Methylosarcina fibrata AML-C10: one gene and its partner. The protein of the gene in region 1 interacts with the protein of each later gene in a pairwise test. Links are inferred from orthologs where the notes say so. Each region holds a gene or a part of one and is shown in the gene's direction. Other genes may lie near its edges.

Evidence for each region.
Region 2: the proteins of A3OW_RS0117695 (region 1) and mrcB interact in binary tests that used the Escherichia coli proteins (3 or more experiments, as listed by UniProt). The link is inferred for Methylosarcina fibrata AML-C10 from one-to-one orthologs.

What each region holds. Positions count from the first base shown.
Region 1 is NZ_KB889965.1:3,787,394-3,792,149, forward strand. What follows is about bases 1-3,000. They hold A3OW_RS0117695 (peptidoglycan D,D-transpeptidase FtsI family protein), read left to right. Parts: upstream 1-594; coding sequence 595-2,406; downstream 2,407-3,000. Other genes in these bases: rsmH (16S rRNA (cytosine(1402)-N(4))-methyltransferase RsmH), read left to right, coding at 1-321; ftsL (cell division protein FtsL), read left to right, coding at 322-594; A3OW_RS0117700 (UDP-N-acetylmuramoyl-L-alanyl-D-glutamate--2,6-diaminopimelate ligase), read left to right, coding at 2,396-3,000. Also shown: more of A3OW_RS0117700, read left to right, coding at 3,001-3,901; A3OW_RS0117705 (UDP-N-acetylmuramoyl-tripeptide--D-alanyl-D-alanine ligase), read left to right, coding at 3,882-4,756. UniProt on the Escherichia coli protein: Essential cell division protein that catalyzes cross-linking of the peptidoglycan cell wall at the division septum. Required for localization of FtsN.
Region 2 is NZ_KB889965.1:807,744-824,979, reverse strand. What follows is about bases 4,148-7,183. They hold mrcB (penicillin-binding protein 1B), read left to right. Parts: upstream 4,148-4,513; coding sequence 4,514-6,853; downstream 6,854-7,183. Other genes in these bases: lolA (outer membrane lipoprotein chaperone LolA), read left to right, coding at 6,871-7,183; A3OW_RS0104180 (HEAT repeat domain-containing protein), read left to right, coding at 4,148-4,176. Also shown: A3OW_RS26240 (YVTN family beta-propeller repeat protein), read left to right, coding at 1-302; A3OW_RS28805 (hypothetical protein), read left to right, coding at 664-786; A3OW_RS0104195 (SOS response-associated peptidase), read left to right, coding at 815-1,486; A3OW_RS0104190 (HEAT repeat domain-containing protein), read right to left, coding at 1,767-2,402; A3OW_RS0104185 (GlcG/HbpS family heme-binding protein), read right to left, coding at 2,555-3,298; more of A3OW_RS0104180, read left to right, coding at 3,724-4,147; more of lolA, read left to right, coding at 7,184-7,503; A3OW_RS0104165 (replication-associated recombination protein A), read left to right, coding at 7,576-8,886; A3OW_RS0104160 (alpha/beta hydrolase), read right to left, coding at 8,999-10,021; A3OW_RS0104155 (AI-2E family transporter), read left to right, coding at 10,202-11,299; A3OW_RS0104150 (PhoH family protein), read right to left, coding at 11,456-12,874; A3OW_RS0104140 (peroxiredoxin), read right to left, coding at 13,078-13,557; A3OW_RS0104135 (glycine cleavage system protein R), read right to left, coding at 13,565-14,089; A3OW_RS0104130 (SPOR domain-containing protein), read left to right, coding at 14,254-15,492; A3OW_RS0104120 (DUF421 domain-containing protein), read left to right, coding at 16,003-16,497; translational GTPase TypA, read right to left, coding at 16,661-17,236. UniProt on the Escherichia coli protein: Cell wall formation. Synthesis of cross-linked peptidoglycan from the lipid intermediates.

The sequences.
Region 1 (4,756 bases):
ACTTTTCAGGCCATACGCATCGAAATCAACAGGGAGCTGGACGAACTCAAGGAAGCACTGCAGCAATCCGTTCGTGTTTTAAAGCCGGGCGGCCGATTAGTGGTCATCTCTTTTCATTCTCTGGAAGACAGAATGGTCAAGCAGTTTATCAGGTCTGAATCGGGGGCTAAATTTGATCCGGGCAAGCTGCCGGTGAAAGAGGCCGACATAAGTAAAGGCATGCTGAAAAAAATCGGCAAGGCGATCAAGGCCGGTGATCGGGAAATCGGGCAGAATCCCAGGGCACGCAGCGCAGTGATGCGGGTGGCCGAGAGAGTTTAAATGACAAAATATCATTTCATGCTGGCCGGCGTCCTGCTGTCCGGATTGCTGGCGTCGGCGCTGGGGGCGATTTACAGTAAATACTATTCGCGCCTGGTTTTTATCGAGATTCAAAAGCAGGAAAGAATCCTGGATCAATACGAAGTGGACTGGGGGAAATTGCAATTGGAACTGACGACTTTGGCCGAACACGACCGGATTGAACAACTGGCGCGGCAGCACTTAAAACTGACCATGCCGCAACGGGATAAAATAGTTTATTTAAAACCGTAAATGCTGGACTATCAACGAAAAAGCAAAACGAAAGCCGGTGATGGCGATTATTCGTCCAGAAGAAAGTTCGTTGTTTCATTCATGATGGCTTGTATGGCCGTGCTTGTTTTAAAGGCAGTGGATTTGCAGGTTTTGAACAAGGACTTCCTTAAGGAACAGGGAGACAAGAAACATGTAGACGACGTGTCGGTGTCCGCTTACCGAGGAATGATCAAGGACCGAAACGGAGAGCCGCTGGCGATTAGTACACCGGTGCAATCCATCTGGGTGAATCCCAGGGAACATCATCTGGCGGAGATCAGTTTCATCGAGAAGCTGAAAAAACATAAGCAACCGGACGAGCAAATTGCCGAGGAACTGAAAAATTACCGATCGGCGGACCGCAAACACATCAGCCAAATGGAAAAAGTGCTGGAGTTGCCTCAAGGCAAAGTGGCCAAGTTGTTTAACAGCGATCCCACCCGGCAATTTGCGTATGTGGTTCGCCGGATCAGTCCCGGTGACGCTGAGAAGGTGAAGAATTTAAACCTGCCGGGGGTAAATTTCGATCGAGAGTTCAAACGCTTCTATCCGGCGGGTGCCGTTTCGGCGCATATCGTGGGATTCACCGATCTGAACGATATCGGACAGGAAGGCATGGAGAAAGGGTATGAAGCCCTGTTGAAAGGCATTCCGGGAAAAAAACGGGTCATCCGGGACGGCAAGCGTCAGATTATCGATGACGTAGAAAATATAAAAGAACCCGTCTCCGGCGGAACCCTGGAGCTGAGCATCGATCAGCGCATTCAGTATCTGGCTTATCGTGAGTTGCAGTCGGCGGTGGAAGCGCATAAGGCCAAGTCGGGTACTTTAGTGGTATTGGATGCGAAAAACGGCGAAATACTGGCGGCGGTCAACCAGCCCTCCTTCAATCCGAATGTAAGAGAGGATTTAAAGGAAAACTTATACAGAAACCGCGCCTTTACGGAAGTGTTCGAGCCGGGCTCGACGGTAAAACCGTTCGTCGTGGCCGCTGCGCTGGATGGGGGGTATGTCCGTCCCAACGATATTTTTTACACGCATGGAATCTTTGAGATCGGTCGTCATCAGGTTAAGGACGTGCATAACTACGGAGCTCTCGATTTAACGCACGTGTTGAAAAAATCCAGCAATATCGCGGTGAGTCAAATGGCCTTGAAGATGCCGCCGAAATATCTCTGGAATCTTTACCATCAGCTTGGCTTTGGTACGGCGTCCAATGCGGGCTTTCCCAAAGAGGCAAGCGGTATTTTGACGGATTACCGGAAATGGCAGGATTTCGACCGGGCGATTCTGTCGTTCGGCTATGGTCTGAACGCTTCGGCGGTGCAACTGGCAAGAGCGTATACGGCCCTGGCTGACGACGGCATGCTGCATTCGGTCAGTTTGCTGAAGCGGGAGGAAGATCCGGATGCGCATCGGGTTTTTTCCGCGAAGACGGCTCAGAGCGTAAGAACCATGATGGAAAGCGTGATCATGAAAGACGGCACCGCTTATGAAGCCCGCGTGGACGGCTATACCGTTGCCGGAAAAACCGGGACCGTAAAAAAAGCGGGGCGCGGAGGATACAGCAGCAACAAATATTTTGCGGTTTTTGCCGGCTTGGCGCCGGCCAGGGATCCGCGGTTGATCATTACGGTAATGATCGACGAACCTTCGGCCGGGGAATATTACGGTGGGCTGGTATCGGCGCCCGTGTTTTCCAAGGTAATGGCCGGAGCCTTGAGAATCCTGGGCATCGCTCCCGATCAGCAGAGCACCATGCCCCTGTTGTTGACCCGTAATGATTCTTGAAACAGCCTTGCAACTGAGTCAGTTACTGGCAGGGATCGCGGTGGTTGCCGAAGACCGGTTGGTAACCGGCCTGTCGCTGGACAGCCGGACGCTTGTGCCGGGAGATGTGTTCATCGCCTTGGCCGGTTCCAGGCAGCATGGCTTGACGCATCTTGATGAAGCCGTCCGGAAGGGGGCCTGTGCGGTGGTGTTTGACCCCGCCGGAGATACGGCCGGTTTTGCCCTTCAGTTAAAGAGAATACCGCATATTGCAGTAGATCATCTGGAACTGAAACTCGGGGACGTGGCGGCGCGTTTTTACGGGGATCCGTCGCGCCGGCTTGACGTTATCGGCTTGACCGGCACCAACGGCAAAACCTCCTGCAGCCAGTTTCTGGGCCAGTTACTGGACGATTGCGGCATTATCGGAACCTTGGGCTGGGGCGAATGGGGCAAGCTGAACGAAACATTGAACACCACGCCGGACGCCTTGGCCGTGCAACGGATTCTGGCTCAACTGGCGGCCGAGCAAAAAAAATCGGTGGCCATGGAAGTTTCGTCGCACGGCCTGGAACAGGGGCGAGTAAACGGCGTTCGGTTTAAAGGCGCGGTATTGACGAACATCAGCCGGGATCATCTGGATTATCACGGCTCTATGGAAGCTTACGTGCAGGCCAAAATGAAGCTGTTCGATAAACCGGATTTGTCCTTTGCGGTCGTGAACCTGGACGACGATTACAGCAACCGCGTGCTGGCGACTGTTCCTAAGAACGTGGCGTTATGGGGATACAGTCGGCAGGGGAACAAAACGGCACAGGCCGAGTGTCTCGCGCCGGAACGGATCGCCTACCAGGCGGACGGCATTGAATTCGACGTGCGTTGGCAGCATGAATGCCAACGGATACGAATCCCGCTGTTCGGCGAGTTCAATATCGATAACGTGTTGGCGGTTTTAGCCGTCATGCTGGCCTTGGGTCATTCGTTGGAAGAGTCGGCTCGCAGGTTACGCTCGCTGAAGCCGGTCGCGGGCCGGATGGAGCGTTTCGGTGGCGGCCGGGCTCCGGTCGTATTCGTCGATTATGCGCATACGCCCGATGCGGTGGAAAAAGTGTTGTCGAGCGTAAGAAAACATTGTAACTCGGCGGTGTGGGTCGTATTGGGCTGCGGCGGCAATCGGGACCGCGGCAAGCGGCCCGAAATGGGCGCCATCGCCGAACGGTGGGCGGATCAGGTCATCCTGACGGACGACAATCCGCGTTTTGAGGACGGCCAGGCGATCGTCGACGACATCGCATCGGGATGCCGCATGGAAAAGGTGAAAGTGATCCGAGATCGGGAAAAAGCCATACAAACCGCTGTTTTGCAGGCACAACCGGACGACTATGTCGTCATTGCCGGCAAAGGCCATGAGCAGTATCAGGAAATAAACGGCGTAAAGCTGCCATTTAGTGACGCCGGAATCGTAGCAGCGGCATTAAATAAGAGAGCGGATCAAAATGCAATTGTTGTTGAGTGAAATTTCCAGATGGGTGGGCGGCGATCTGATCGGTAACGACGTGACCGTTTCTTCGGTCGGCATCGATACCAGGACGATTCAGCCGGGTGCTCTCTATATTGCCATCAAGGGGAAGACTTTTGACGGTAACGATTTTATCGAACAGGCTGAGCAAGGCGGGGCCGTCGCAGCCATTGTTCGAAAGGGCGTCACGGCAGGAATACCGCACGTAACGGTGGCCGATACTCGTTTCGCTCTGGCCGAACTGGCGGGAGCCTGGCGCCGAACCCTGCCGGCATCGATCGTCGGCGTTACCGGGAGCAACGGCAAGACCACCGTCAAGGAAATGGTTGCCGCGATTCTTTCGGTTAACGGTCAGGTGCTCTACACCCCGGGGAACTTGAACAACGACATCGGCGTGCCTTTAACTTTGCTGCGCCTGAACGAGCAGCATCGGTACGGAGTGATCGAGATGGGCGCCAACCATCACGGCGAAATCGAATATACTAGCCGCTATGCTCGGTCCGACGTGGTGATTCTCACCAATGCCGGCCCCGCTCATATCGAAGGTTTCGGCAGTGTGGAAGGAGTCGCCCGGGCCAAGGGTGAAATCATCCGCACGTTGGGCCGGGACGGCGTGGCCGTCATTAATCGCGACGACCGTTATTACGATTACTGGAAGTCGCTGGCGGGCGACAGGAAAACCCTGTCTTTCGGACTGCACGACCGGGCGGACCTGACGGCGAAAGCGATTAGAACAGGTATTGTCGACAACCGTTTCGCCACGGCGTTTCAACTGGTAAGCGCCGGCGGTTCCGCCGAGTGCGTTCTGCAACTGGCCGGCCGGCACAACGTCGTCAACGCCTTGGCCGCTGC
Region 2 (17,236 bases), 3.0 Mb from region 1 along the record:
GCGATGCCTGCGACGCGCCGCCCCCTGCACCGACCATCAGCAGTGTGAGCCCGTCTTCCGTAGCACGGGGCACAACGGCCACCTTGACCCTGACCGGCACCGGTTTTGTCTCCGGGATTAGCGCGACAGTCGGTCCTGTAGGGAGCGGCGTGGTGGTGCAGCAGATAACATATCTCAGCTCGACCAGTTGTCAAGTGACAGTGAACGTTACCAGCACGGCACCGAAAGGAACTAAAATTTTGACGCTGATCAATCCCGACGGCCAAAGAGCAATTCGGAAAAACGGATTTACGGTTCAATAAGTCACCCCGAGCGGCATGGAAAAATAAGCCCTGTGCCGCTCAGGATTTCTGACTATCGCATTTACATCCTTTTTCAAACCCGCCAAAGCGATATGCCTGCTTTGGCTTCAATCTCTGCAATAAATCTAATGACTGCCGTCTTCAGCCTGCAATGAATTACCTGGAACGTTTGCAAACGGAGAGGTCAGAAAGGCTCGTCTGCGAGAATGTTCTTTCAAGAGTTTCCTGCCACTCTTTGGAACAAACTTTCCATTTTGGAATCTTTTATTTAGATTCATACTAAACAATTGACGGATTCTTCAAATGGCGAGCGCTCCTATGCTGCCGGCCCTAACCATATAATTGACAAAGGGGGATGACCATGTTGAGGATGGTATTCGAAGTCGTCATGGTACTGGCGGTAGTCATCGGACTATGGATGATGAAGGCGAGCACCGAAGAAAATAAAATTAATGACGACGATAAAGGCAATAACGGTATTTAAAGCTCAATTCAAAACAACGATTGATCCTATGTGCGGCCGATTCGCTCTTTACAGCGATCCTTATGCTTTATCTCACCGCTTCAGTACAGAGGCGCCTTTGGATTTGCCGCCTCGATTTAATATTGCGCCGACACAAAGCATTCTAATCATCCGGGAAGAAAGCAATAAAAGGCAATTTACTTTGGCCAGATGGGGTCTGGTTCCGCATTGGGCGAAGACGATAGAAGTCGGCTATACCAGTTATAACGCCCGGGCGGAAACAGTGGCCCAAAAACCGGGATACCGGGAGGCTTTCAAGCGACGGCGCTGCCTGATACCGGCGGATGGCTATTACCAATGGCAAGCGGTGGCCGGCTCGAAGGCCAAACAACCGTGGTTTATCGTACTGCGTAATCAACTTCCCATGGCACTGGCTGGACTATGGGAAGAATGGCGGAGTCCGGCAGGAGAGAATTTGGAAAGCTGCGTCATCATTGTAACGGAAGCGAACGCCCTTTTGCGGTCGATTTATAATCGTATGCCGGTCGTTCTGGCTCCCGCTCATTGGAATGACTGGCTTGAATTAAGAGCGAGAGACACTCATCGCCTTCAAAACCTGCTGAAACCCTATCCTAGCGAAGAGATGGCGGCCTGGCCGGTGAGCAGGAAAGTCAACAACCCAATGTACGATTCCGAAAAATGCATAGAAACGGTGAATTAAGAACTTGTTTATCAAGCCGGTGAGAAATTTTCGGTAAAACGGAAAATATGGCCGTATCAAATGAAGCCATTAGAAAAGAAGCGGCATAAATATACGGCAACTATCCTGGAAAATTTCGGTCCGGCCGTAACATGGAAATCTTTGGTTTTAAAGGGCCGTTATGGCCGGTTAGCGAAACAGTCCTGACCGACAGCCGGACTTCATCGAAAACAACGTTCATCCTGGAATCTTCCGGCTTGATACGCCGTTAATCGGCTCTTTTTGTCGAATCGATTAATATTTATTGACTGTATTCATTCGCTTGATCCAGATAATCCTGGGCCAGTTCTCTGACCGCCTCGTCGGGATGGGACTGCGCCACTTTTTTTAATTTTTCCGCGACACGGGCGCTTTCTTGTCCGGACAGGCCTTCCACCGCATTCATAACCACTTCCGAGTCCGGATCGTCCAAAGCTCTCAACATCAAATCCACCGCCTGCTCATCGTCGCTGAAATCCTGCAATTGCAAGATGGCTTCTCTCCGCAATTCGGGCTCCGGACTGGTATAGGCTTCCTTTAACAAGGCCACTGCGTTTTTTTCGTCGGCCTGCACCAAAGCAATGAGCGCCTCGGATTTTTCCTCGACATCGGCCGCTCCTTCATAGTCCTGCCGGAATTCTTCCAGCTCTTCGGCGTCGACGGTTTCATCAGCCTCGGCCCCGTCCGTTGGCGTAAACGAAGGCCGGTTACCGGCGGATTCCGTTTTCTTTGACGGAGTGTTTGAATCCGGGGTTTTATCGATCTTGCGGGAATCCTGCTGAAGGGCTTTTTGGAAAAGCGTCCGGGTGTCGTTACCGCCCTCGCCTTCCTTGCCGGTATCGTTGCACGCGCACAGGGTCAATGCCAGCACGACCATTGTCACTCGCTTTTTTATCATCTTTTTTCAGTCATTAAAAATTGTGGAAGACATGCATTTGAGTTAGCCTGGAGAAGCAGAAAGAGTCCGGAAGGAGCGGCAAGTTCAATATTAAAAAAGTTTGAGGGAACCGGACAAGTCATCCGGTTCCCCACGTTAAATCAGAGATTTTTTTAAGGAAAGCGCTGACTCAAACCGACGATGTTCTCGGTATAAAAAGTCGCCGAACTTCCGGAACAGTCAGGATACCCTCCCGCATAATCGATATCGGCTTCGGTTGCCGGAGCCTGGGCGATACCGTTGGTCGCGAAATAGTTTCTAACCCGTCTGGCAATATTATGATCCGCGCAGGAAGTGTCGCCACTGACTCCGACGGCGCCCACCACCTGATCGTTTGCGTCAAACAAGGACAACCCGCCGCCAAATACGTTGATGCCGCCGATCCTTCGTCCTACCAGTGGATCTTTATTGGTACCGAATTTTTCGCTGTTACCCGCATAAGCCCATTTTGTATCGACCGGATTACTGTGCTGAAGACCATAAAGCGGACCGCCTTCGAGCACGGCACCATAGAGACTGGCAGTAGAAAAAGCAAAACCGCCCGTGGAATTGGCGCTCGATCCTTGGTTGTTATTCAAGGTCGCCGCCGTATAGGCTTTCTGAGCCGAAATAATGCGGCTGGCCAACCATTGATCGTTTAATTTTTCGCCCGTTCTGGCAACGGCGCAAACTCTGCCGTCGGCATTGACAACGGTACCCCACATGTCAAAACCCAAGCCCCCGTTATCCTGAGTGACTGCCGCATCCAATGCCGCTTTCAACTGGTCGTAAGTCACCGGACAGTCCTTGGGCGGAGCGGCGAATACGCCTGTAGAAATCAGCGCCAGGATTGAACCTTTTAGTATCATTTTTTTCATAGTTCTATCACATCCTCTCTAATAAGTTTTATTTAAATAGCCCAATTCAACTTATCCTATTGTCAATCCGAATCGGTTAAATTAAGCTTTCGGTTTGCGATTTCTCGGTCCCGCAGAAATCGGCCGCAAACCGGTATCATTATATTTAGTATGATTTCCTCTATCAACTTCTATATAAAAATCAATAATTTTAATAAATTTCATCAAGTTAATGTAAAATGGTGAGCGTTAATAATAAGAAAGCTATTTCTCGCTTCATACTATTGATCGTTGCCATCCCGTTTGCAGCGTATTTTTTCCCTCCCATAACGGCGAAAATTAAAGCCGTCTATTCAACCTTCAGTAATTCGGCTAGAACCCGCCATCCGGAACAGCCTTCAAAGCCCGCTTCAATAACTTCCCGATCGAACTCATTCAATCAAGTTTTGCGGCAACGATATCTGGCGGCAACGGAACAACAGGCCTTTACAAAACAGTCGGCAAACGATCCCGACAGCCTTCAAATGGTCGAAGAAGCCTTGCACTCTTTGCATAACGATCAGGAGGCGGAAGACCGGGAATTAGCCGTCATGACTCTAGGCGAATACGCGACCGATAACGCAAAGGAAGGTATTTTGTTTGCTTTGGGCGATCCCGACATGAATGTCAGAGAGCAGGCGGTCATTCAGATCAGCGAATGGGGAGACGCAAAAGAGCGGCAACGACTATTGATTGCCGCCTTGGAAAACAATAATTCCGATATCGTCGTCCTAACTCTGGAATCGATATCCGAGGTGGATGATCCCCAGTTGATCGAGCGATTGAGCAGCTTGAGCAAAGATAAAAACGAGCAAATTAGAGAAGCTGCCGAATTGGCGTTGGCTCTGGCCGGCGAATAATGCTCCCCGCCGGTTTTTTGGATTTTTTTGAGAATGGAATAGGAAACGGAAGCCGTTCTTTGTCAATCTTCGAATTTAATCTTCGAATTTAAAGTTCAAAGTCGGATTGTTCCAATAATTTACAATCCAGGCCTTCTCGGGGCAAAACAGACACGACTCCAACCATTGAAAATTTTTCCTTTTTATCAAGCAGCGGCAGAACTTTTTCTTCTATTCACTTTTCATTCATCCTGAAATTGATACATTCATCCGTCATGAGGTTTCCAGTCCTGATGATGTATAATATCCGGTTTAACTGCCGTGATGCATTCCGGCATTCCCAATAGATCGAGAGGCTATGACAGAAAGAGCTAAAAAGCGTGGATCCCGATACAATCCGAAAAAGCCCCGAGGCCGTCGGGCCTCGCACTGGTTTGGAACCCTTCTATTAATAGGTCTTGTCGGGTTTGCGTTTGTTTTAACCAGCTATCTCGGCTATCTCGATTACAACGTCCGGAAACAGTTCGAAGGCAAGCGCTGGGCGATTCCTGCCAGAGTGTACGCGAATCCGGTCGAACTTTATGCCGGCTATAACCTGACGGAGGCCAAATTCGAGGAATTGCTGGGGCAACTGCACTATCGGACCGATCCTCTTCTATCGGCGGACGGCACCTTTTTTAAAAAAGATCAAGGAATCATCGTAAAAACCCGTGATTTTACTTTTCTGGACCAAAAGCAGCCGAGTACCACCCTGCGCGTCGACTTTAACCAATCGGGCATCAGCGCTGTTACCGATTTAACGCAAAAAAAAGACATTGCCATTATCCGTATGGATCCGGTGCTGATCGGCAGCTTTTACCCTACCATCAAGGAAGACCGGGTTCTGATCAAGCTCGAAGAAGCTCCGGACATGCTGATCAAGGGCCTCCTGGCTTCCGAGGACCGGGATTTTTACCAGCATTTCGGCATTTCCCTGCGCGGCATCGCCCGGGCGATGTGGAACAACATGCGGGCCGGCGGCATGGTTCAGGGCGGCAGCACCATCACTCAACAACTGGTTAAAAACTTTTACCTCACGTCCGAGCGCAGTTTGTCCCGAAAGGTAAAAGAAGCCTTGATGGCGTTGATTCTGGAATACCGCTACAGCAAGAATGAAATTCTGGAAGCCTATTTAAACGAAATCTATCTCGGCCAGGACGGCGCCAGCGCCGTCCACGGCTTCGGTCTGGCCAGCGAATTTTATTTCGGCGGTTCCTTGAAGAATCTTCCGATGGAACAACTGGCGACCCTGGTGGCGCTGGTTCGGGGGCCCTCCGAATACGATCCGAGGCGCTTTCCCGAACGGTCTTTGCAACGGCGCAATCTGGTGCTGGACGAGATGGCGGCGGAAGGCTACCTGAGCACCGAGCAAGCCGAAGAAGCCAAAGCCAAACCCTTGAACGTGATCGCCAATACCCATCGCTCGGCCAACCGCTATCCGGGATTTCTGGATCTGGTCAAGCGCCAGCTCAGACGCGATTACCGGGAGGAAGACCTGACCTCCGAAGGGCTGGTCATTTTCACTACCCTGGATACCCGGATTCAGGATACGCTGGAACAGACGGTCGCCAGCAAATTGAGTCAGCTCGAAAAACTGCCCAAGACCAAAAATCTTGAAACCGCGGTCGTCGTAACCCATCGGGACAGCGGTGAAATTGCCGCTCTGGCCAGCGGCCGGAAAAATTCGGCATCGGGATTCAACCGCGCCCTCGACGCCGTCAGGCCGATCGGCTCGTTGATCAAGCCGGTCGTCTATCTCAGCGCGCTCGAGTATCCGAACCGGTACACCATCACCTCGCCGGTGAGCGATTCGGCCGTTTTCGTCAAGGGTCCGAACGGCAACGACTGGAGCCCTAAAAATTACGACAATAGGGAGCATGGCACCGTCCCCCTGCATACCGCTCTAGCCAAATCCTACAATCTCGCCACGGTCCGCATCGGCATGGACGTCGGCATTGCGCGAACGGCCAAAACCTTGAGAAACATGGGCGTGACCCGCAAGGTGGAATTGTATCCGTCATTCCTGTTGGGCGCCATGCAATTGACCCCGATGGAAGTGACCCAAATGTATCAAACGTTGGCCGGAGACGGTTTTTCGCCGCCTTTGAAAGCGATCAGAGGAGTCCTTTCGTCCAGCGGCGAGCGTCTTCAAAGTTATCCTTTCACCGTCCGGCAGGCCGTCGACCCTTCGGCGACCTACATCGTCAACACCATTTTGCAGGAAGTCATGCAGAGCGGCACCGGCCAATCGGCTTATTCCGCCTTTCCTCCGGGGTATGGCTTGGTCGGCAAAACGGGCACCACCAACGATGCCAAGGACAGTTGGTTTGCCGGTTACAGCGGGGATTATCTATCGGTGGTCTGGGTGGGACGCGACGACAACAAACCGGCAGGGCTCACCGGCGCCACCGGCGCGCTGCAGGTCTGGACGGCTCTGATGCGGCAAATTTCGACGCAACCGGTCGATCTGATTCCGCCCGACAACATCAAGATGGTCTGGGTGGATCCCTACAACGGCTTGCTGGCCGGCGAGACCTGCCCAGGCGCCAGGAATTATCCTTACATTTCCGGCTCCGAACCGACGGCTTATTCTTCGTGCAGCCCGACGCCGGGAACCCAACAGGATAGCAACTGGTTTAATGATTTATTTACGCAATAATGATCGACGGGATTGCCATGTCTAGAATCAATTTTTACAACCTGATCTTAATCGCCTGGCTGACGTGCACCGGCCAGGCTTTGGCGGCAGACAAGCCGATTCAGCAGTTGAAAACTTTTCTGGCGACCTCAAAATCGCTCAGCGCGAATTTTAAACAAGTGCTGCTCAATGAAGCGGGCAATCCCGTGAGGACCAGCTACGGCGTTTTTTATCTGCAAAGGCCGGGAAAATTCCGCTGGAATTACGAGAAGCCTTTTACCCAGGAAATCGTCGCCGATGCCGGCAAAGTCTGGTTTTACGATACCGATCTGGAACAGGTGACCATCAAAAAACTGGACGAGTCGCTGGGCTCCACCCCGGCCTTGCTGTTAAGCGGACAGATTTCGCTGGAAGATAACTTTATCATGGAAGATCAGGGCATCGACGGCGACATGCAATGGATCAAGCTGTCGCCGAAAAGCGAGGAAAGCACTTTCAAATACATCCTCATCGGCTTGACCAAAGGGATCCTCGGCGGCATGGAATTAAGCGACAATTTCGGCCAGTTGACCCGCATTTATTTTTCCGATGTCATCGTCAATCCTCCGCTGAAACAGACGCTCTTCCAATTCACGCCTCCGAAAGGAGTGGACGTTTTTTCCGATAAATAAACCGGATTGGAGGCCTGATCCGCCGTCGGAGGACGGCCTCGACCGCTTGCCGAAGGATGCTCGTTTGCCTTTATGATGTTTGAGGACCTGACCAAGCCGCTGGCCGACCGGATGCGCCCCCACTCATTGGAAGAATACGTCGGCCAGCAGCATATACTGACGGCCGGCAAGCCGCTGTATGAAGCGATCCGCTCGGGCCGGCTGCATTCGATGATATTCTGGGGGCCGCCCGGCACCGGAAAGACCACGCTGGCCCGTCTGATCGCCCGACATTCGGATGCCGAGTTCATGCCGGTTTCGGCGGTTTTGGCCGGCGTCAAGGAAATTAGGGCGGCCGTCGCCGAAGCCAAATCGATTCAGCAGACGCAACACCGGCGCACGGTGTTGTTCGTCGACGAAGTGCATCGTTTCAATAAATCCCAACAGGATGCCTTTCTGCCGCACGTCGAAGACGGCACCGTGTATTTTGTCGGAGCGACCACCGAAAATCCTTCTTTCGCCCTCAACAACGCCTTGCTCTCAAGAGCGCGGGTGTACGTGCTCAAGTCATTGACGGCCGAGGATCTGCTGACGGTCCTGAACGCGGCGCTTGCCGATTCCGGCAAAGGTCTGGGCGGCCTGGGTCTGGCCGTGAGCGAGGACGTCAAGCGGCAATTTGCCCAGGCGGCCGACGGCGACGCCAGAAAATTGTTGAATCTGCTGGAACTGGCCGCAGAACTCGCGGCCGCGCACGACAGCCGGAACATCGACGAAGCCTGCGCCCGCGAGGTGCTGAGCGGCAGCGTCCGGCGCTTCGATCAGCAGGGCGACGAATTTTACAATCAGATTTCGGCGCTGCACAAATCGGTACGCGGCAGCTCCCCGGATGCCGCCCTGTACTGGCTGTGCCGGATGATCGACGGCGGCTGCGACCTGGCCTATCTGGCCCGCCGCATCGTCCGGATCGCGTCCGAAGACATCGGCAATGCCGATCCGAGAGCCTTGCAAATCGCCCTCAATGCCTGGGAAGCGCAGGAACGTCTGGGCAGTCCCGAAGGCGAACTCAGCCTGGCGCAAGCGGTCGTTTATCTGGCTTGTGCGCCGAAAAGCAACGCCGTCTACAAGGCCTATAACGCGGCCATGCAGGACGCCAGGCAGCACGGCAGTCTGGAAGTGCCGGTGCATTTGCGGAATGCTCCGACCGCCTTGATGCAGGCGCTGGATTACGGCAAGGAATACCGCTATGCGCATGACGAAGCCGAAGCCTATGCCGCGGGCGAAAACTATTTTCCCGAACCGTTGCAGGACAGAAGTTACTATCAGCCCGTCGACCGGGGGCTGGAGATTAAAATCGGTGAAAAACTCAAGTATTTAAAGCAACTGGACCGCCGGCACCGGCGTTAAAGCGGTGCCCTGCCCGGCTCTTTGTCATCCGCTATGCCCGGCAGCCCTGCCGACGGAACTTAACCGAAAAGACCGGCCGAGAACGGCCGAAGCGATGAGTCGAGGCCGATTTTTAATTTTCCAGCTTGTCGCCTGCGGACGGCGCCAGCAGAATCTGGGCGCGTTGATCGGCTCCCGACGGCAATCTTCCGGAGCCGGCTTCGATCCATGCCGTTATGTCCTGCCAGATCGTCTCTCCCTGCAGATCCCGAAGCAGCATATGATAGCCGTTCTGATAAAAAGCAACGGTTTTCACCGTAGCAGGCCTGGCGCTCAAAAACTGTTGAAGAAAGGCATAAGTCGGCTCTTTCGGAATGATTTCGTCTTTCTCTCCGTAAAGCAGCAGTGTATTGGCGTGCAACAAGCCGGCGCTGTCGAACGCTTTGTCCATCAGATTGGTCAGGCCGTACAAGGTTTCCACTCGGGTACTTTTGATCACCCAGGGATCCCGGCCCAGAGCGTGGAGCATCTCTACATTGTCGGAAGGCGTCACTTTAACGCCCTCGCCGGTCAGGGTAAGCCAGGGCAAGCTGTGCGCCAGCGTCCACAACAAGCCGGTCTGGTACCAGGGCATCGTCTCTCTGGCCCATAACGCCGGGGCGGCCAGAATGATTCCCGCCACTTCGGGCCTGTCCTTCCCGCTCATCGCCGTGATAATGACGGCTCCCCCCATGCTTTCGCCCAAAAGATAAATGGGGAGTTGCGGATAACGCCGGGCGATCAGCCTCACTGCGGTTTTCAAATCGTCGGCATAGGCCTTGCTTCCGGCCCACAGGCCGCGTTTCGGAGCGGCCCCGAAACCGCGTTGATCGTAGGCAAAACTGGCAATCCCCTGCTTGCTGAAAAAGCGGCCCGGCTGATCGAAAAACCGGCTGTAGTCGTTGAACCCGTGCAAGGCAATGATAACCGCCTTAGGCTCGGTTTCCGGCAGCCAAAATCTTAACGGCAAACGGGCGCCGTCTTCCGTTACGATGGTGTTTCCAAGCAATTGCGCCGTGTAGTTTTTTTCTCCGGGGGGGTAGATCATCGGCATACAACCCAACAACACGCCGATGCATAAGATGATACTGATTAACAAGGGGTAAAGCATTTTCATAAATTTTCCGGTATTTTTCCGTATAATTTCCTCATTCCGATTCCAATGTGTTTCGACGCCTGCCTTGGCGGGCACGCGACCAGCCAAAGTCCAATTCCTTCTTTCCAATAAAGAAGAGTTTAGAGCAGCGTGTCGAGATAGAATAGAAAATCAGCCATTCCTATCCATTATTTATCATTGATGACTCCTCAAAACCAGTTTGTAAACATACAGTTATTTCGGGAATATTTCAGGCGGATTCTGCCCAATCCTCAGGCGGTATCATTAGCCATCATTTTGGTAGTCAGCTTCGTTCTGATCTACTCTTTGTCAGACATTCTGATGCCGGCATTTACTTCAATCGTCATCGCCTATTTATTGGAAGGCCTGGTGGCCAAGGCCGAAAGTTACAAAATACCGCGCTTGCCGGCGGTCTGTCTGGTGTTTTCGGTGTTTATGGCCGGCCTGATCTTTTTACTGTTTTATCTCATTCCGATCATTTCCCAGCAGGCGATGGAACTCATTCAAAACATACCGATGATCATCGAAAGAGCTCAAACCGGGATCATGCGGCTGCCGAAAATGTATCCTAAATTCTTTTCGGAAAGAAAAATCCTGGAAATGCTGTATACCCTGCAAAGGGAATTGATCATTTACGGACAAAACATGCTGTCGGCTTCGGCCGCCTCGGTGGTTGGCCTGGTCAGCGTGTTGGTTTATCTGTTTCTCGTGCCGATGATGGTTTTTTTCTTTCTCAAGGACAAACACAAGCTGATCGCCTGGTTCGTGCAGTTTCTGCCGCGGGACCGCTATTTGTCGGTACGGGTCTGGAATGAAGTGAACACGCAGATCGGCAATTACGTGCGCGGAAAAATTGTCGAGGTATTTATCCTCTTGGTGGTAAGCTATGCCACCTTTGCGGCGATGGGGCTGAATTACGCCTTGTTGCTCGCGGTCCTGATGGGCCTTCAGGTGATCATTCCTTATATCGGGGCCACCCTGGTGACCTTTCCGGTGCTGGGCATCGCTTATTTCCAGTGGGGCCTGGGCGGAGACGACTTCATGTATGTGCTCATGGCCTACTCGATCATTCAGATGCTGGACGGCGTCATTCTGGTGCCCCTGTTGTTCTCCGAAGCCGTCAACCTGCACGCCATCGCGATCATTGTCGCCATCCTGTTTTTCGGCGGCCTATGGGGCTTCTGGGGCGTATTTTTCGCCATTCCTTTAGCGACCGTCGTCCAGGCGGTGCTGACGGCCTGGCCTCGAATCGGAGATCAGAAGCACGACTATTATTAGAGCGTTTCCTATCACTTGCAGAGGCGAATTCATTCGGCCACGCGACGTGAAAATGCTCCAGCGCACGGGGACAAACCATTCTGACCACGATTTGAACCGGAAATCGCCCGCTCCGATTCTCTTCCTGTGCGCCGGGGAACGAACGGATGAGCGCCGTTACAGCGTCTCCGAGGCGTAATCGGCCAGACGCGAGCGCTCGCCGCGGCGCAAGGTGATGTGCGCGCTGTGCGGCCATCGTTTGAAGCGATCCACGATATACGTCAACCCGGAGGTGGTGGCCGTCAAATAGGGCGTATCGATTTGCGAAAGATTGCCGATGCAGATGATTTTGGTTCCGGGACCGGCGCGGGTGATCAGGGTTTTCAACTGCTTCGCCGTCAGGTTCTGGGCCTCGTCAATGATCAGGTAGCGGTTGAGCAGGGTGCGTCCCCGCATGAAGTTGAGCGAGCGGATTTTCACCCGGTTCATCAACAGATTGTTGGTCGCGCTCTGTTCCCATTCATTGCGGCCGCTGCGGTTGCCCAGCAGTTCCAGATTGTCCATCAGCGCCCCCATCCACGGCGCCATCTTTTCTTCCTCGGTTCCGGGTAGAAAACCGATGTCCTCTCCGATCGGCACCGTTTCCCGGGTCATGATGATTTCGTTATAAAGCTTCTGCTCCATCGTCATCGTCAAACCCGCCGCCAGCGCCAGCAAAGTCTTGCCGGTTCCGGCGGTGCCGAGGAGCGTAACGAAATCGATTTCAGGATCCAGCAAAACATTGAATGCGTAGTTCTGTTCGCGGTTTTTGGCGGTGATTCCCCAGACGTTGTTGTGTTTGCTGCGGTAATCCCTGGCCAGTTCCAGAATCGCCTGACGCTGATTGCATTCCCTGACGATGGCTTCGAAATTGGAGTCCTTTTCGATGTAAAGATATTGATTGGGATACCATTCGGCCACCAGAGGCGCTTCGAGCCGATAAAACGTTCTTCCTTTTTCCTGCCAGGACTCCATCTTGCTGCCGTGCAATTCCCAAAAATCCTCAGGCAGTGCGTCGGCGCCGCTGTACAATAGATCGATGTCTTCGAGCACCTGATCGTTGTGGTAATCTTCGGCCGGCAAATCAAGCGTCGCCGCCTTGATGCGCATGTTGATGTCTTTGGAGACCAGAATCACATTGACGTTCGGCAATTGCTTCTTGAGGGCAAGAACGACGCCGAGGATCGAGTTGTCGGGCGTACGACCGGGCATGCTTTCCGGGAGCAGTCCGGTCATGGCCCGGGTTTGAAAATACAGCCGCCCCATTCTGTCGGCTTCGGCAGGAATCACGCCGCGTTCGATCAGCGACAAGGGCAAGCCGTCTTCGATGGTTTGCTGGTTGGCGTCCCGTATCAGCTCGTCGAGAAAGCGGCTGACCTGGCGGACGTTACGGGCCATTTCGGTCAGGCCTTTCTTGAAATGGTCCAGTTCTTCCAGAACGATCATCGGAATAAAGATGTCATGCTCCTGAAAGCGGAATATCGACGACGGATCGTGAATGAGAACGTTGGTATCCAAAACAAACAGTTTTTTATCCGGGGTGGTTTTAATATTCATCGACAATACGGAACTCGGGGATAAGTGGGATCAATTTATAGATTAGCTTAAATTCCATCGATCGGCCGGCGCTCGACGTCCTGCCGCGGCGGTCGTTCACGGAAAAGGTCGGACATTCGGAACCATTCAAGAACAAAGAAGGCGGCGCATGGCGATTCGGTACATGAATGACGGGAACGGGCGCAACCGTGCGAAAAACCGCCTTATTGCGGGGCGGCAAGTTCCGAGAGCGCCCGCAACACCTCGGCGACGTGGGTTTTAACCGTCACCTTGCGCCATTCGCGTACCAGAATGCCCTGAGGGTCGAATAAAAAAGTGCTGCGCTCGATGCCTCTGACCTGTTTGCCGTACATGTTTTTCATCTTGACGACGTCGAACAGACGGCACAACGTCTCGTCCGGATCCGACAAGAGGTCGAAAGGAAAGGCCTGTTTGCATTTGAAATTTTCATGAGATCGCAACGAATCTCTGGACACACCGAAAACCACGGCATTCATTGCCTGGAAGCGATCGATATGAGCGCCGAAATCGCGCCCTTCCAGCGTACAGCCGGGAGTGCTGTCTTTGGGATAAAAATATAAAACGATGAAGCGGCCTTTAAAATTTGTTAAATTAATCGATTGGCCGCCGGTGGCCGGGATTTCCACATCCGGGGCGGAACTGCCGAGAGTCAGGGGAGTCATCAATAACCTAGCGTTTAATGGGTTCAAGAATGGCGTCGATATTCAATTGGTCGCAAAAGTCCAGAAATTCTTCGCGTAAGGCCAGCAATCGCAGTTGCGGAGGTATTAAAATGATAAAGCGGGTGGAAAACACCGAAGTCTGAATATAAGGCGCTTGATAGGCGCTGCCGGTTATTTCTTCGATTTCGATTTCCCGTTCGCAGAGAAAGGCCGTGAGGGATTCGATGATGTTGTCGCGGTCCAGGGAGATGGTTTCCAGGGAATAAGGCACGTAGTCCCTCCCCTTTTCTTTTTGTTCCGGCCGGATGGCATGAATTTTTATTTCCGTTCTTTTCTGGATGGCTTCCAGGGCGCTTTCGAATTTGGCGATCTGGTTCCAGTTTCCCTGGATCAGCAGGTAAGCGCCGTAGGCCTGAACCAGGCGCGACGATCTTAATTCAAGGATACTGCATCGGCTATCGCGAATGGCCGGTAATATATCCGAAATGAGAGTGGACGGGTTATGACCTAGAACGGTGAGAGCCAGTTTCATTATTTTGTTCTTATGATTCTGTAGGTTTATCCTGTTATTAATCACTGCGCTGTACTAGCTTTAAGTTTGATTACCCTTAAACGAAAGACATTTATTTCGATAGCGACTAACATTGAATACCAAGGCCGAAATTTATTCCTATCTTACTATTAATGAGTACAAAAATGACAGTTTCTCTGCACAAAAAATCTAAAGAAAAACGATACCGCGACGTATTTGCACCCTCGGACGCGAATCTTTATGCGCCGTTGACCGAAGATCTGGAGGATGAAGATGCCATCGATCGTTTACTCATGAACACCGGATTCGATGCAGAAAACGACCACGAGCCCCCTGCTCCGTGGAACCCCTGGATTGAGGAACGGGAAGGACCGGTCGATTTTGCAACCCTTGTCGAAGAACGGCCTGCGGCCAATAAAATCGAGCCTCTCATAACGCTTGACGAAGAAGCCCCCGCCGTTTCCTTGTCCTCAATCGATCCGGTTCAGAACCGGCCGGAACCGCCGTTTGCCGACAATTCCGCAGCCGCCGAAACCATCGATTTTGCCGTCGAATCCGAATCCTGGCGCCTGGACGAGCACTCGGCGCTTGCTCTGCCGGGGGCCATTCGTGAAGAAAAGCTTCGGATTGAAGATCTGGTCGAGCTGGGGACGATTCCCAGCCGGATCGAACCGATCGAGGACGATCCGGCCGAAACGCCGGTACCTTTCGGCCAAAGCCAATCCTCTTCGATTGATGAAGAACCTCTCCCCGTTTTGGAGTACGGGACTTCCGAACGACGCGTCATCAGCGCGGAAGAAAAAGAGTTCCGGAACGCGATGGCAGCCCAAACAAAAAAAGCTTTCGTTTTCAGTTGCATTGCTTTAGGGATCAGCGTCGGATCGGCCGCCGTCGCGGTTTTCGCGCTGACTGCAACTGAGCCGTCACGGCAAGCACCGGGATTATCCGCTCAGACCGGGCTGCCTCGGCAAGAAACCTCGGGGCCTGCTCAAAACAACGGAATCGGAAAAACGGCCGAACACGAAACGCCTTCCGAAACCCTGTTGCCCGTTGCGATGCCAAACGGCGGAACAATCCGGCAGACCTCGTTTGAAAAATCCTTCGATGCCGGCAGTCATTCTTCATCGTCCGGCAAAGCCTTTACCATGCCGGAAACGACGAATGCCAAACCGGGCTGGTTCGTTAATTTAGTCTCCTTCAGACAGCGAAGCGATGCCGAACAGCAGGCCCTGCAATTGATCAAAAAAGGCGTTCGCACCGAAATCGTCGAAGTCGAAGTTGATCAGTCCAAATGGTATCGGCTGCGCGTGGGCGGTTTTACCCGGCAGGAACAAGCCGCGGCTTACGCCGAAAAAATAAAAAAACCATTGCAACTCGATTCCATCTGGGTGGCCAACAGTTAAGCCGCACCATTTTATTTTCATCCGGAATGTCACGCGATCTTCCTGGCGCAAAGCAAACCGGACAGCCGTATCGACAAGTTACGCGCCACGGAAACGACCGGATTCAATGAGCACGAATTCAATGATTATTCCAAATTGTTCAAAGTTTCACTGGAAGATGTCATGACCCGGATAGACGGCTCCGCCAAAGGCTCGATCGGCGTTTTCTTCTACGACGGACTGCCTTGCGTCCCTCTGTTCATCATTCTCCGCAGCGAAACCCGGAAAATCGAAGGAATTCGCTCCTGCTCCGGCAGTCCTTTGCATGTCAATCGAAAATACTCTAACCCAACCTCGGCGAGACGACAAAACAAACGCCAGGTCACGCGGGCAGCCTCCAAAACAAGGGATTTATTTCATCTTTCGCCAGCTCTAATCTGATAAACATCCTTCCGCCGCACAGCGAAAGAAAAGCCCGGCTCTGGCATCCGGAGTTCCGGCTGCGCGGCATCGTACCCGGGAGCAAACGCAGTGAGCACGTTTCATTCAATCGATTGGCAAGCCTTTTTCATTCCTTCCCTGCCTATCGGAGAAATCTTCCTGCGCGGCACGATCGTGTATTTCTTTCTCTTCATCGTGCTGCGGCTGCTCAGGCGTGAAGCGGGAGCGCTGGGCATTTCCGACCTCCTCGTCGTCGTACTGATCGCCGACGCCGCGCAAAACGCCATGGCCCATGACTACAAGTCGATCACGGAAGGGCTTGTTCTCGTCTCCACGCTGGCGTTCTGGGATTATTTTCTCGACTGGCTGGGTTATCACTTTCCGGCGGTGCAGCGCCTGCTGCGTCCGCCTCCCCGGCTTCTGATCAAGGATGGGCGGCTCCAGCGGCGGAACCTGAGGCTGGAAATGGTCAGCGAAGAAGAATTAATGGGAAAGCTGCGGGAAGAAGGGATAGAGCGCCTGGAAGAAGTCAAGCAAAGCTATATCGAAGCGAACGGCACGATCAGCGTAATAAAAAAAGATTGAAGCACAGGACAGGGCTACCCAGGCATCGGGCCGGATCAAGATTGAATTCACACGCGGCTTCTTTATCGAGGTTCCTGCGGGAGAAATCCGGCCGCCGTACTCGATCCAACCCCGGCATTCGGCCGGGGAACGGAATAAATGATCCGCTCCCCTTGCGGAGGCTCTAGTCGGCCCGGTCCTTGGCCGCTCGTTTGCGCTCATGCTCGAGCAACAGCTTTTTGCGCAACCGGATCGACTTCGGCGTCACCTCGACCAGTTCGTCTTCGTCGATAAACTCCAGCGCCTGTTCCAGGGTCATTTTTTGCACCGGCGTCAGAATCAGGTTTTCGTCGGAACCGGCGGCGCGGATATTGGTCAGTTGTTTGGCCTTGGTCGGATTGACCACGAGATCGTTCGACCGGGAATGAATGCCCACGATCATCCCCTCGTAAACTTCATCGGCGTGCACGACGAACAATTCGCCGCGCTCCTGCAGGGCAAACAACGCATACGCCAGGGCCTTGCCTTGCACCATGGACACCAGCACGCCGCGTTTGCGCGCTCCCAGCTCGCCTTTTTTCATCGGCCCGTAATGGTCGAAAACATGGTAAAACAAGCCGGATCCCGATGTCGCCGTCATGAATTCGGTCTGAAAACCGATCAACCCGCGCGACGGCATCATGTATTCCAGGCGCACCCGGCCCTTGCCGTCCGGAACCATGTTCAGCAGATCGCCCTTGCGTTCGCCCAGTTTCTCCAT